Regions from separate parts of the Saccharospirillum sp. ABV4_185 genome, predicted to be linked through region 4. Evidence: predicted binding sites of a transcription regulator. Region 4 holds the regulator's gene; each other region holds the start of a gene.
What was found. The regulator FNR, encoded in region 4, switches genes on or off when oxygen is low (the NO sensors DNR and NnrR bind a similar motif). The targets are predictions, from matches to a motif close to TTGATNTANATCAA.
Positions count from the first base shown of each region.

Region 1 (3,711 bases), 1.1 Mb from region 4:
CCGTGCAGAAAAACTGCGGGTTTGGCACCGGGCGTGCCGACGCGCTCCCAATAAATTTGATGACCATCGCCGACATCAAGCATGCCGGAATCGTAGGGTTCGATGGGTGGGTAAGCGGTTTGATCGAAGACGTTGTTAGCGGACATGACGCACCAGAACATGAATTGCGAAAATGGATACTAGCACGTCAACTGAGCCGTTAAAGCCAACCGATCACAACGCATGCAACGCCAGGAAATGCTGCCGTTCCACGGCGTAGATATCACACAGCTTGCCAGCCACTTCCTGCTGGTGGCTGAAGCTTTCACCCACCCGCAGCGCCAGCTTTTGTGAGGCCAGATTGTCGGGGTGAATCAGGCTGATCAATCGTTCGAGTGGCAGTTCGTCAAAAGCCCAACGCATGGCAGCCACGGCGGCCTCATAAGCGTAACTGCGCCCCCAGAATTCCGGAGCGATCCCCCAGCCAATTTCAATACCTGGCCAGCCCGGTAAATTCAACAGCCCCACTCGGCCAACAAGACGACCGCTGTGTTTTTCCTCGACCAACCAAAGGCCGTAACCGAGCAACTGCCAGTGCCCCAGAATGGTGGCCATCACGCGCCAGCTTTCGCCGCTGTCAATGGGCACACCCTGACCGAGGAAACGGATAAAGTCGGCATCGGCGTTCAGCGCCGCAAAGCTGTCGGCATCGCTTTGCGTGAAGGCTCGCAAGCGCAAACGTTCAGTTTCAAGAACCGGAATATCCATGGCAAATCTCTCAACCTGGTTGCTGTTGTAAGCGTGCATCATAGTCATTATTCAGACGCGGCTACCACTCAAACCAAGCCTTGCAGTGCGACGAACTTATCGAACAGTTCAGCTTCGCTTTCTCTTTGCTGGGGGTCGGGCACAACACAACGACTGATCGGGCACACCGACTGGCAGGTTGGTGCGTCGTAGTGTCCTTTGCATTCAGTGCACAATTTCGGATTAATTTCGTACCGCAGCTCACCCATACTGATGGCTTCGTTCGGGCACTCCGGTTCACACATATCGCAGTTGATGCAGCGCTCGTTAATCAACAGTGCCATCAGGCTGCGCCCTGAATTTGCGCCTTACGAGTTGTCTGGCCCGGTTTCAGGTTGCGCATCAGTAAGGCGTAGTCCAAATCAATGTCTTCCGGCAGTGAGATAAACACTCGGTGACCACTGCCTTTGGCGTCATCAATTTCAACGCCCTGGGCATTGCGCATCACTCTGAGCGTGAAGGTGACGTTACCCTGGGGCGTCATCAATTCCAGACTGTCGCCACTGCAGAATTTGTTTTTGACGATAACCTCAGCCCAGCCATCGCGACGCTCACCACTGAACTCGCCAACGAACTGCTGTTGTTCAGATAGCGAATGGCCATAGTCGTAATTCTGATAAGCATCGTGCGTATGACGGCGTAAAAACCCTTCGGTATAACCTCGGTGCGCCAAATTCTCGAGTGTACTCATCAGGTTCTCGTCGAAGGGTTTACCGGCAACGGCATCGTCGATGGCCCGGCGATATACCTGAGCGGTGCGCGCGCAATAATAAAACGACTTGGTACGGCCTTCAATTTTTAATGAATGCACGCCCAGTTGGGTTAAGCGTTCAACATGCTGGACCGCACGTAAATCACGCGAATTAAAAATGTAGGTGCCGTGTTCGTCTTCGAAAGCGGTCATGGTTTCGTCGGGTCGATTGGCCTCGGTAATAAGTACCGGTTCACTATGAAACGAGCCTTCGCCCAGCGTTGGCTCAACCACTGCCACGATCTGACCAGCGTCATCTTCCTGACCAGGTTCAACCGAATACGACCAACGACAGGCATTGGTACAGGTGCCCTGGTTCGGATCACGCCGGTTCATATAACCCGACAACAAACAGCGCCCGGAATAAGCCATGCACAGCGCGCCATGAACAAAGACTTCCAGTTCAATATCCGGACAATGTTCGCGAATATCGGCAATTTCATCGAGCGATAATTCCCGCGATAAAATTACTCGCTCAATACCTTGGCCCGCCCAGAATTTAACCGCCGCCCAGTTCACCGCATTAGCCTGCACCGACAAATGAATCGGCATTTCTGGAAACGCCTCGCGCACCATCATGATCAAACCCGGGTCGGACATAATGAGCGCGTCAGGGCCCATTTCTACCACCGGTTGCAGGTCACGGATAAAGGTCTTCAATTTGGCGTTATGCGGCTGAATATTGCACACCACATAAAACCGTTTGCCCTGTACATGGGCTTCATCGATACCGATTTTCAGGTTGGCGTGATCGAATTCGTTATTGCGCACCCGCAAGCTGTAGCGCGGCTGACCGGCGTAGACCGCATCGGCGCCATAGGCGAAGGCGTAACGCATGTTTTTCAGGCTGCCGGCGGGGGACAGGAGTTCAGGGATAAAGGTATTTTTTAACAGCACTGCTAGATCGACCGGAATATTAGACAATGCTATTTAAAGCGAACTGCCGGCTGAGCGTACTGATTTATATCAACCTTAGATTAGCTTGACCGCCGGTCTAAAACGCCGCTATGTTGCCACCAAGGCAGTAAAAGGGTTCAACCAGTGATGAGCTTGTGGCAAAGACGTGCCTTGGCGGTATTAACTCTTGGCGGGGCCTGCATCGGCATCGCATCGGTTTTGCAAGTATTGATTTCCAATCGCAATCCCGTCATCTGGGCGGCACTGCTGCTATATTGTCTGTACTACGGCTGGGGAGTCTGGCTGGGTATAAAATTACTTGAACGAAGCTCAAATGCACCCGCCCAGCTCCGCCGGTTTTGGCTCTTTCAGGTGCCGTTATTCAGCTCACCTTTTCTGGGGTATTTTATTTCTACCGGTTTTTACTTAACCGCGACGATGGGATGGGAACCTTTCCGTCTGATGGTGAATTTTCAACTGGGCAGTAGTTATAGTTTCTCGATCAACGACAGCAGCCAGAACTCCCTCATCGGTTGCAATATTTTCGCACTGGCCATTGTTATTTGGTTAGCCAAAACACTAAAGAACCGATCTGATAGCGACGATCCAGTTCAGCCTGACGTCGATAACGAAAGCAAGGCTGAATGATCAGTCTTTGAATTCAGATTTATCCAACCCATGCTTACGCATCTTGTCGTACAGCGTCTTGCGCGCCAGACCCAAACTCACCATGGTGTCTTTGATCGAACCCTGGTTATCGCGCAGTGCTGACTGCAACAGTGAACGTTCAAAACCATCCATCATTTCCGCCAGCGTGCGGCGGTTGGCAACTTCTGGTTGAGTTGGCTCATTGGCTTCATCCAAGGCCGCCGCGCCCATCAGTACATAGCGTTCAGCCAGGTTACGCAGTTCGCGCACGTTGCCCGGCCAGGAGTGATGTAACAGACGAGCGGTCTGATCCGGCAGCAAGGGTACGCTTTCGCGATCGTAACGAGCAGCGGCGATCAGGGCGAAGTGATGGAACAGCAGCGGAATATCTTCTTTGCGCTCGCGTAGCGGTGGAATCTGTAGTTCGACAACGTTGAGGCGATAATAAAGGTCAGCGCGAAAATCGCCGCCGTCGCTGAGTTTTTTTAGATCGGTTTTGGTCGCGGCGATAATGCGTACATCGACATCGATGGTGGTATTGGATCCGAGTCGCTCAATCTTGCCGTCTTCCAGCACACGCAATAATTTGACCTGCAAACCCAGCGGCATCGACTCGACTTCGTCCAAAA
Region 1 is NZ_JBSWUW010000001.1:3,562,877-3,566,587, forward strand. It holds gene pip (prolyl aminopeptidase) at 1-146, opposite strand, end outside; gene ACXAE6_RS16935 (GNAT family N-acetyltransferase) at 214-747, opposite strand; gene ACXAE6_RS16940 (YfhL family 4Fe-4S dicluster ferredoxin) at 816-1,070, opposite strand; gene trhP (prephenate-dependent tRNA uridine(34) hydroxylase TrhP) at 1,070-2,374, opposite strand; gene ACXAE6_RS16950 (hypothetical protein) at 2,606-3,082, shown strand; gene ACXAE6_RS16955 (sigma-54-dependent transcriptional regulator) at 3,083-3,711, opposite strand, start outside.
Region 1: a site for FNR is predicted at 2,494-2,507, ahead of trhP (prephenate-dependent tRNA uridine(34) hydroxylase TrhP). Genes of this name have one in related genera too.

Region 2 (3,711 bases), 730 kb from region 4:
CAACGGCGTCATCATTATGGCGACGGTCAAAGGCGATGTGCACGACATTGGCAAAAACATCGTTGGTGTCGTGCTGTCGTGCAACAACTACGAAGTCATCGATTTGGGCGTCATGGTTCCAGCCGAAGACATTCTCGAAGCCGCCGAAAAACACAACGCCGATATTATTGGTCTGTCCGGCCTGATCACACCCTCGCTCGACGAGATGGTCAACGTTGCTCAGCTGATGCAAAAGCGCGGCATGGACACGCCACTGCTGATCGGCGGTGCCACTACGTCGAAAGTGCATACCGCCGTGAAGATCGAACCGCAGTACAACGAGCCGGTGGTACACGTACTGGACGCGTCCAAATCGGTACCGGTCGTCAGTCAGTTGTTGTCGGCGAATAAAGCTACTTTTGTGGCCAACTTGCAGGACGAGTACCAGGGTGTGCGCGAAGCCAATGCGCGCAAACGCGGCAGCAAGGTTTTCACGCCGCTGGCCGAGGCTCGGGCTCGTGCCTTCCAAACCGACTGGAAAAATTACCAGCCGACGCAACCGCAATTTATCGGCAACCGCACCTTCAAAGATTATCCGCTGGCGGACATTCGTGAACGTTTCGACTGGACGCCCTTCTTTAAGACCTGGGAACTGCACGGCAAATATCCGCGTATTCTGGAAGACGAGGTGGTTGGTGAAGAAGCGACCAAACTCTATCGCGATGCCCAGGCCATGCTCGATCAGTTGGTTGCCGAAAAAACACTGCAATGCGACGCGGTGATCGGCTTTTATCCGGCCGAAGCGCTCGAAGGTGACGTGACTCGCCTTTACCGCGACCAGGCCCGCACTGAAACCGCGACCCACCTTAATCACCTGCGTCAGCAAGCCGACCGCCCTGAAGGTCGTGCCTACCGCTCACTGGCGGATTTTGTGGCGCCAGCCAACAGCGGCGTTAAGGATTATATGGGCGCTTTTGTCGTCAGCTGCCACGGTGCTGACGAACTCGCCAAACAGTTTGAAGCCGACCATGACGACTACAACGCCATCATGGTCAAAGCCCTGGCTGATCGCTTTGCCGAAGCGTTCGCTGAATTGATGCACGAAAAAGTGCGCAAAGAACTCTGGGGTTATGCCAGCGATGAAAGGCTCGATAACGAAGCCTTGATCGCCGAAAAATATCAGGGCATTCGCCCCGCTCCTGGCTACCCGGCCTGCCCCGAACACAGCGAAAAAGCCACGCTGTTTGCATTGTTGGACGCCACTTCAGCCACCGGCACCGAATTGACCGACAGCTACGCCATGCTGCCCGCATCCTCGGTCAGCGGCTGGTATTTTGCGCACCCTGAAGCGCGCTATTTTGGGCTTGGGAAAATTGACCGCGATCAGGTCGAAGACTACGCCGCGCGCAAAGGCTGGGACCTGGAAACCGCCGAACGCTGGTTGCGTCCGACGCTGGGTTACGACGAACTCTAAATCCTTTCAGCGAAACCAGACGCTTTATACGTAGGTCGACAAAGCGGTCTTGGGCACCAGGCTGGCGCGTTCTGACATTTGCTTCTGTAACGCACCTAGGGTGTTCATATAGGTCCCGTCTAAGCTCCTCTGATAACGGTACACAGGTGGCACTGCGTCTTCGACAAATTGGCGGAACCGGAAAATCTCGCTGAAATTATCCTTGGTCAGGTCCCAGGTGCCGGCCGGGCCGAGGACGCTGCGGCTGATGTCGAGCATCTCCATGACGCCGTCACGGTAAGTGGCCATGGCGTCGTCCAGACCCAGAGCCGAGGCCATGCTTTTAATAAAGCTTTTATCTTCGTCGCTCAGCAGGTCACCCAGTACGACCGTCTCACCCCGCTCATCCACACTGATGTCCCAGGAGCCCCGCCTGAGCTCTGGTACAAATTCGGCCACCAGTTCTTCCAATTGCTCGGTTTTGGCCAAGGCTGCAGACGCCGGAAAACGCAGGGGTCCAAGACCATAAACCATGGCATCCAGTTTGGCCCTGCCATCAGCTGCCTTCTGTTCCAGCGTCGGATCGGGTGAGGCGGCTTCAATGGTAATTTCCGCCGTGGCGAAGTCGACCAAATCGACTTCCGGTACTGGCGAACCTGTAATGATTTTATGGCGCGATGTGGTTGTTGCCGCCTGGTCTCCCTGAGCCGGAGCAATAACCACATTATTGATAATCAGTGTCATACCCATCCCTCAGTTACACACCTGCTTTTAGAGTTATCGGCGTCAGCGCCTTGAGGTTAAATGTGCAGGAGTCGCATCTGTCCGCCTGCTGCTCTGATCCCACTTGGTTTGCTCACAGCCACGGCCTTTACCGCTTGTTGACTCAGGTCAACATCCTCTGGTGTCGGTTGCGCGATAGTTGCCATCGCAAAATCCAAACCGACCGGTCACCGTGCCGGCCACTCCATTCCCGGTCTCTGAGGATGTGACCATGAATGAAACCCTGATCGAGCTCTCCAGGCTGCAGTTCGCCCTGACAGCCATGTATCACTTTATCTTCGTGCCGCTGACCCTGGGCATGACCTTTATGTTGGCGATTATGGAGTCCGTCTATGTGATGACGGGCAAAACCATCTATCGCGACATGACCCAATTCTGGGGCAAGCTGTTTGGTATCAACTTTGCGCTGGGTGTTGCCACCGGCATCACCATGGAATTCCAGTTCGGTATGAACTGGTCGTATTACTCGCACTACGTGGGTGATATTTTCGGCGCACCACTGGCGATTGAAGGTTTAATGGCCTTCTTCCTCGAATCCACCTTCGTCGGTCTGTTCTTCTTCGGCTGGGATCGGCTGAGCAAGGTACAGCATCTGGCTGTCACCTGGCTGGTTGCGCTGGGCTCCAACCTCTCAGCGCTGTGGATTCTGATCGCTAACGGCTGGATGCAATACCCGATCGGCAGTGCGTTGAACATCGATACCATGCGCATGGAAATGCAGAGCTTTGCCGAAGTGCTGCTGAACCCGGTCGCTCAGGTGAAATTTGTGCACACCGTCTCTGCCGGTTACGTCACCGCTGCCATCTTTGTGCTGGCGATTTCCGCCTACTATCTGCTGCGCAACCGCCACATTGCCTTTGCGCGGCGCTCGTTCGCCATTGCTGCAAGCTTCGGTCTGGCGTCGACCCTGTCGGTCATCATTCTCGGTGACGAAAGCGGTTATGAGCTGGGCGACGTGCAGCAAGTGAAATTGGCGGCGGTCGAAGCCGAATGGGAAACCGAACCGGCTCCGGCTGGCTTTACGCTGATCGGCTTCCCCAATGACGAAACCGAATCCACCGATCTGGCGATCAAGATTCCCTGGGTCATGGGCATCATCGCGACGCGTTCACTGGATGAGGAAGTGGTTGGCCTGAAGGATCTCAAAGAGATTCACCGCGAACGCATCATCAGTGGTGTTGACGCCTACGCCCTGCTCGATGAAGTCCGCGCCGGTACCGCAACGGACGAACAGCAAGCGGTGTTCGATGCCAACAAAGACGACCTCGGCTACGCCATGCTGCTGCAGCCGTTTACCGACGACATTACCAACCCGTCGCAAGCAGCCATCGATAACGCCGTTGAATACAGCATCCCGAAAGTGGCACCGCTGTTCTGGAGCTTCCGCATCATGGTCGCCTGTGGCTTCCTGATGCTGGCGGTCTTCCTCTATGCCTTCTGGCTGAGCACGCGTCACCGCATTGCCAAGCCGCGCTGGTTCCTGAAAGTGGCGCTGT
Region 2 is NZ_JBSWUW010000001.1:3,220,207-3,223,917, forward strand. It holds partial or broken gene metH (methionine synthase) at 1-1,453, shown strand, start outside; gene ACXAE6_RS15325 (hypothetical protein) at 1,478-2,176, opposite strand; gene ACXAE6_RS15330 (cytochrome ubiquinol oxidase subunit I) at 2,427-3,711, shown strand, end outside.
Region 2: a site for FNR is predicted at 2,314-2,327, ahead of ACXAE6_RS15330 (cytochrome ubiquinol oxidase subunit I). Genes of this name have one in related genera too.

Region 3 (3,711 bases), 2.0 Mb from region 4:
GCGACAATCGACACCATCAGCCACCAGGCGTTTGAGTAAACGCGAGCCCACCAAACCTGTGCTACCGGTTATTAAAATAGTCATGTTTCACTATCTCCAATTGGGTAATGTTCCAGACGTTCGGTAGCGGTTTGAAGTACGTTGGCGATCAGATTGAGAGTCTCTTCATCCACATCTTTGAAGGCGATTTCTCGGATCTGGGCAATGGGATTAGGAAGCCTTTCCCACAGCTGCCGCCCTTGCTCGGTCAGTGACAACACCCGTTGTCGTTTGTTGCTGGGATCTGGTGACTGATTGATAAAACCCTTACGCACCAATGCGCTGACAATGTCACTTAACGTTGGCTTTTCGACCTTAAGCAGTTTAATAAAGTCGCGTTGAGGCATCGCCTCATTCTGCGCCAGGTGGAACAGGACCAACCATTGAGTGGAACCCAGATCGTAAGGCCGCAGTAAGCGCTCCATAAAAGCGCGACTGGCCAGTTGATAGCGTTTTATCCATTTACCAGCAGGGTGATGTTGCAGATGATCCAAGCAAACCTCCAAGGTTCGCTACCGAACTAAATATTATTCGGTACCGAACTATTAAGCAATTGGTCGATAGTCATGTGTTTCGTTCAGTGGGTCGATGCCGTGCGGGGAACATTGTACCGGTGGCAAGACGCGGGTGCAGGACCCGGTTTATTCCGCATCGGGCAGGGCGGCGTCGGCCGCCATCTCGGCCATAATCCAATCGTGAAACTGACGCATGGCGAAACTCATCGGTCGGTCTTTTTGGTAAACCAGATAGAGCGCTTTGCCCAGTTCCAGTTGCAAAGGCCAGGCGACAACCAACTGACCGCTTTGAAATTCTTCGCTGACCAGACTTAAATCGGTCAGCGCTATCCCCAGCCCCCGCGCTGCCGCCTGAGCCGTCAGCAAGCCACTGGAGAAGTGCTGGCCTTTACGACTTTCCTGAAACACAGTGCCCGCCGCTTCAAACCAGGCGGGCCATTCGTCCGGCCTTTCCATGACATGCAACAGAGTGAAGGCGGTCAGATCGCTGGGTTGGCGGATCGGCCGTTCGGCAAGTAATTCGGGTGAGCATACCGGCACCAGAGCGACATCTTTGAGGTGCAATAATTCAACGTCATCCCAACGACCATCACCGAAATAGACGGCCATGTCGGTATTGCTGTGGGAAAAATCGACGCGGTCTACCGATGCTGATATATCCAGCTCGATATTGGGATGTTGCTCATAAAAGCGGCTGATGCGAGGTAACACCCAGCGCGTTAAAAAGGCCGGCGCCACCGCCAGGGTCAACTCGCCGCTGTTGTGGCTGGCGGTCAGTTTTTGGGTGGCTTTGTCGATGTCATTGAGCGCTTTTTGAATGGTCTTCAGATAGTCCTTGCCAGCCGAGGTCAATTCAATGCGCCGGGTCTGGCGAATAAACAGCGCCACTTCCAGAAAGGATTCCAGCGTTTTGATCTGGTGGCTGATCGCCGATGGCGTGACAAACAGCTCTCGTGCTGCCTGCTGAAAACTGCCCAGGCGAGCGGCGGCTTCGAAACTGCGCAGACTGTTCAGTGGCGGTAAGCGTTGGATAAGCCTGCTCCATGGATGAATTCAATTCAAGTATAGCCGGAAATCAGGCTCAGTGTCGTTGCTGCTGATGGCTTAAATCAGGGCATGAGATGCCATTTCGACAGCTCAGGCGCCGCCATTGATGCAGGTCAAAAAATAATCAGTTCGCCACTTGAAGGCCTGGCGGTCGCACCTATATTTCGCCTTGCCAAAGTTGGCAGTGATAGCAAAGGAGGTGGCAATTATGAGCAATAAAATGTTGTCAGCTTCAAAATTCGCGCCCCGGAATTGGTTCAAGCACGAAGCTCGACAAGCTGACGAGAGAATGCCGAGCCGGTCCTATGGTTTTCCGGTTTCGCGTCTACACGAGGAAATGGATCGTTGGTTTGATGATGCCCTGCGTACTTTCGGCTGGCCATTAAGCGAACGGGCAATTGATCCTTTTGCTGGTGAAGAGTCGTTGATGCTGATGCCCAGTGTCGATATCCACGAAGGTGACAAGGCGTATCGCATCAGTGTGGAAGTACCTGGCGTTGAGGAGTCTGATCTTAAGCTGGAAGTCGATGGCCATCAGTTGGTCGTCAGTGGTGAGAAGCTGCAACACAGCAGCGAAGGCGAAGAGGGCGACAAAGCCTACCGAGTTGAACGTCGGTATGGTCAGTTCCGGCGGGTGCTGAGTCTGCCAGATGATGCCTTGGTCGATGACATCAGCGCGCGCTTCCGTAATGGCGTCCTGACGGTAACCGTGCCGCGCGATGAGAGTCGGGTCGATGTGGGTCGACATATCCCCATCGAAAAAGCCTGACTTGATATTGAAAAAGCCCGCTTCGGCGGGCTTTTTTAGATGTTATAAAAGCCTGTTGCAAAGACAAACTCTCTGCCGGTTAATCAAGGAATTTTGCGCTGAGTGTCTGCCAGTGTCACCGTCTTTTGCTGATCGCCAGGTGCGCTGAAGACTTGGTTGAGCTGCCAGTTCGTTGAAGCCGTTCGGGTAAAAACCTGGACCAGGCCGCTACCGAGATCCTGGCTGGGCGTTTTACTACTGCGCTCGAAAGCACCAATAGCCAATACCCGGCCGTTACCGTTCAAGCTGACCGAATGACCAAAGAAGTTGGCGTTGTATGGCGCCGTTGACCGCAATGTTTCCTGCAGATGCCAGCGTCCGCTGGCTAACCGTTGATACAGATGAACGGCGCCACGGATGCGCGGATATTGCTCATCGCTGTCGATCAATACCGGAGCGCCAATAGCCAGCACCTGGCCATCGCCACTGAGACTGATGGCATAACCAAAGGCGGATTCAAAACTGTAGCGGCTGGGCCCTATGATTGTTGGTTCCTGCCAGCCGGTCAGGTCGCGTTCAAAGATCTGGACAAAACGCAGTGGGCCAGTTGATTGCCCAGGATCATTATTGGTTGCATTAACAGGGTGATTGACAAATTCGTACTGGTTGGCAATGGCTAACACATCGCCAGCCTGACTTAAGCTGGTCGGTAGAATTGGGTAGTCGGCAAGGATGTCATCAAACTTAGGTGCATCGTCGGATCGATGCCATTTATCCACGCCTTTACGAGTGAAAATATGAGCAAGGCTGCGTTGGCCTTTGCGGCTGCCAACAGTCAATACCTGAGCGTCGGCGTCAAGCTGAACGTGGTAGCCAAAGTGATCGGTAGTGCTTGATGCTTTCAATATTACCGGCGGGTTCCAGTGGCCTTCCGAATGGTTGAAAAGATATACCGATCCCGCTGAACCACTACCATTTTTTATGCCGCGGAATTGACTGGATGGCGCGCCGATGGCCAACACAGTGCCATCTTTATTCAGGCTTAAGGTAGCGCCGAAAAGATCACTGGGCTGAGGAGGTAACCATTCCACCAGATTGATCATGGCGTTGTGATGCAAGGTTAAGGTATTGGATGGTTTGCATCCGGCAATATTGCAACTGAGTACGCGGTAGTCTTGGGTTGAGCGACCGTAAAGGGGCAGCGACATTCGGTAGTGCAACAGATCGCCTGGCAAATTAGCGGCCAGGTCGACAAAGTGGTCACTGTCTGCTGTTCTTTCCTGAAGGTGATAGAGCGTCGCCCCTTGCGCTGCCTGCCATTGGAAATGCAAGGCATGTTCTTCGTCAAAGTCCAGACTGAGC
Region 3 is NZ_JBSWUW010000001.1:483,263-486,973, reverse strand. It holds gene ACXAE6_RS02180 (NAD-dependent epimerase/dehydratase family protein) at 1-84, opposite strand, end outside; gene ACXAE6_RS02175 (MarR family winged helix-turn-helix transcriptional regulator) at 81-533, opposite strand; gene gcvA (transcriptional regulator GcvA) at 681-1,586, opposite strand; gene ACXAE6_RS02165 (Hsp20/alpha crystallin family protein) at 1,939-2,370, shown strand; gene ACXAE6_RS02160 (hypothetical protein) at 2,454-3,711, opposite strand, start outside.
Region 3: a site for FNR is predicted at 1,705-1,718, ahead of ACXAE6_RS02165 (Hsp20/alpha crystallin family protein). Genes of this name have one in related genera too.

Region 4 (3,711 bases):
AGGCAGTTCAGGTCGAGTTCAGTGCTGTTTTTGCAGGCTGACTGCGAACCTCAGGAGGTGTCCGCTATGAAGGCGTATTGTCTGGATTTGAAAAGCTGTGTCATCGAACCGGCGCTGCAGCAGGCGCAATTAACCGATCCGGGTCTGCCGGCCTGGCTCGACGCGGTCGCCGGCGCTGAACAACAACGTCGCAGCAGCAACCGCTATGGCCCGTTCGGCATGACCGCCTGGCAACACAAACGCGTCTGGGATGAATACATCGCGCAATGGCCGGAACTGGCCTGTCAGATTCGTGGCCTGGCCAGCCAACGCTGCTTCCTCAAAGATCCCCATCAGGAACTCAGCCTGAACTGGGGTTATGCCACGGCCCTGGCGGCCTTGAACGCCCGCTTTTATGCCGGCGGTGAGGTCCCCATTTTGGACAGCGACCAGGCGGTCGAGCTATGGCGTCAGGCCTGTCATCGCGGCCACCGGGTTGACGACCGGCCGTTCCGGCGCGTCTATTCGATGGAACCCTCTGAACAGGCCGCCTGATTTCACGACAACACTTGTCCCTCGGCGCCCGAGGTGGTAGAACACGCGCCCAACCCCGAGCCACCCGATTGTCCATGACTGCCCAGACCCTCGCTGAGAAAAAATCGCGCACCGAATTCAACAAGCTGCAAAAACGCTTGCGCCGGGAAACCGGCCGCGCCATCGCTGACTTCAACATGATTGAAGACGGCGACACCATCATGGTCTGCCTGTCCGGCGGCAAAGATTCCTACACCATGCTCGATATCCTGATCAGCCTGCAGCGCAGCGCCCCGGTCGACTTCAAGCTGGTGGCGGTCAATCTCGATCAGAAACAACCGGGTTTCCCGGAACACATCCTGCCGCAGTACCTGAAAAACCTGGGCGTGCCTTACCACATCCTGGAACGCGATACTTACAGCGTGGTTCAGGAAATGGTACCGGAGGGCAAAACCACCTGCGGTATCTGCTCGCGGCTGCGACGCAGCACGCTCTATGCCTTTGCCGATCAGATCGGTGCCACCAAGGTTGCCTTAGGCCACCATCGTGACGATATTCTGGAAACGCTGTTTCTGAACATGTTTCACGGCGGCAAGCTGAAAGCCATGCCCCCCAAACTGTTGTCCGACAGCGGCACCAATGTGCTGATCCGGCCGTTGGCCTATTGCCGCGAAAGCGATATCGAGCAATACGCCATCGAGCGGGAATTCCCGATCATTCCATGCAACCTCTGTGGTTCGCAGGACAATCTGCAGCGTCAATCCATCAAAGCCATGCTGCGCGACTGGGAAAAACAGCATCCCGGTCGAGTCGAAAATATTTTTCGGTCCATCCAGAACATCGCACCGTCCCAACTGGCGGACCGTGAGCAATTCGATTTTCTATCGCTACAGGCGACGGGCATCCCATTAGCGCCGGTTAATGAAGGCAGTGAGTACAGCCCAATGGCGCAAACCCGCGTCAATACCTGGGTTCCGCCGAACGACGATTGAGCCACAACCCTGTACAGCACGACGGTTTCGGCTAAGATGGCGAACAACAGATAATCGGCGTTCTACTCTGGCTGTAGGAAGGTGATTATCCCACCCTTGGACGGGAGAGAAACGATGTCGCTGACCACTCACTGCAGCAATTGCAGTCTGCATCCGTTGTGCCTGCCGCTGTCACTGAAAACCAGTGAAATGGATAAACTGGATGCGATCATCCGCCGTGGCCGACCGATCAAAAAAGGCGAGTTACTGTTTGCGCAGGGTGAACCTTTCAATTCGGTCTTTGCTGTACGGACCGGTACCGTTAAAACCTATACGCTGACTCAGGAAGGTGATGAACAGATCACCGGTTTCCATCTGGCCAGCGAACTGGTTGGCCTGGACGCCTACGACTCTCCGGTTTACCCAGCCTCGGCCCGCGCCCTGGAAACCACCAACGTCTGTGAAATTCCGGTTGATCGTCTGGATGCGTTATCGGGCCAGTTGCCAGAGTTGCGTCGCCAACTGCTGCGTTTGATGGGGCGCGAACTGCGTGAAGACCAACAAATGATGTTGCTGCTGAGCAAGAAGAGCGCCGAGGAACGCATCGCCTCCTTCCTGCTCAACCTCGCTGCCCGTTTCCGCCGCCGCGGCTACTCCGGTACCCAGTTCCGGTTGACCATGGCGCGCAGTGACATTGCCAACTATCTGGGCATGGCGGTAGAGACCGTCAGCCGCGTCTTCACCCGTTTTCAGCGCCAGGGCATCCTGGCCGATAGCAGCAGTGCGCGGGATATCGAAATCGTCGATCTCGATGCGCTGACGCAAATGGCCTCTCTGGCCGATTGCGAGCGCCTGGAACTGGGCATCAGCGCCTGAATTGATCTGGATCAACTGGCCGCCGGCGCGGCCTTGATCCACATCAATAGCCCCTCCCCGACCTCCCCTAGACTGAACGCATCCTCCAGTCCAAGGGGTTCCAACCATGTATTTCGACACTGTAGTTATCGCTGGCTTAGTCACCGTGGGTTTGATGTTCGCCTTCTTCGGCGGCATTGCCTGGTTCGTGCGCCAAGACTTACGCGCTCACCCGGAAAATGGCGCCTCAACGGACGACCAGGAACGCCGGTAAGCCTCGATCATATAGCCGGCAATGGAAAAACCGGGCGGGAATTGCGGCAGCTGGTCGACGTGAAACCACTGCGCATCAGCAATTTCACCCGGTTCCGGAACGATGTCGCCACCGGCGTAGTCGGCCCAGAAGCCGAGCATCAACTGATGCGGGAACGGCCAGGTCTGACTGCCCTGATAGCGCAGATTGGTTACCTCGACGCCGACTTCCTCGCGGATTTCGCGGTGTACCGCCTGTTCCAGCGACTCACCGGTTTCAACAAAACCGGCCAGGGTGCTGTACCAGCCGGAACTGCGATGGCGCACGCCCTGAGCCAGCAGCACTTGGGGCCCCCGGGTAATCAGCACAATCACGCAGGGGCTGACACGCGGGTAAAAGCGCAGCTTGCAGGGCTCACAGACCATGGCCGACTCGCCCGACAATCTGGTTGTCGGCTGGCCACACTGGCCACAAAACCGATGCTGACGACGCCAATCCAACAGACCACGAGCTCGCGCCGCCAACATAAAGGCCGTTTCACTGCGCAGACCAATGTCTCTCAAACCCAATCTCGGCCAGTTTTCGGTGTTATCCAATTCGGCGGTGTAATAAGGATGGCCGTCGAGCAAGCCAACAAATTCTTCGCTGACCAATTGATCGCTCGGCCAATCACTGCGTCGTTGTACCCAGTTATCCTCCGGACTGACCAGTTCGCCGTCTTGCCACAGCAATAACCGGTCATCCGAACGGACTGCCGGCGCCGAGCCAGGCAGTTCAATCCGGTGCTGGCCTAATTCATACAACACAAGCGCACTCCTTAATCCGCTTTCAGCGGCAAGACTAGCCGAACCACGCCTTCTTCGTCGGGTTCGACGCTAAAACCAAAATGCCGGCCAAGACCGAGCATCGGCTGATTTTCCGCCAACACATCCGCCACGATCCGATCCACGCCCTGAGCTCGGCCGTAATCCAGCGTCTTACGCATCAACTGACCGGCCAGACCGCTGCCCTGATAAGCCGGCAGGACCATGATGGCGAACTCCAGCTCGTTGGTGTTCACATCGGTCCAGAGCCGCATTTCACCGACGATGGCGCCATCGATGAGCGCCACAAAGACCA
Region 4 is NZ_JBSWUW010000001.1:2,487,609-2,491,319, reverse strand. It holds gene ACXAE6_RS11700 (hypothetical protein) at 67-534, shown strand; gene ttcA (tRNA 2-thiocytidine(32) synthetase TtcA) at 609-1,505, shown strand; gene fnr (fumarate/nitrate reduction transcriptional regulator Fnr) at 1,620-2,360, shown strand; gene ccoM (cytochrome c oxidase subunit CcoM) at 2,467-2,613, shown strand; gene nudC (NAD(+) diphosphatase) at 2,568-3,398, opposite strand; gene ACXAE6_RS11675 (bifunctional acetate--CoA ligase family protein/GNAT family N-acetyltransferase) at 3,410-3,711, opposite strand, start outside.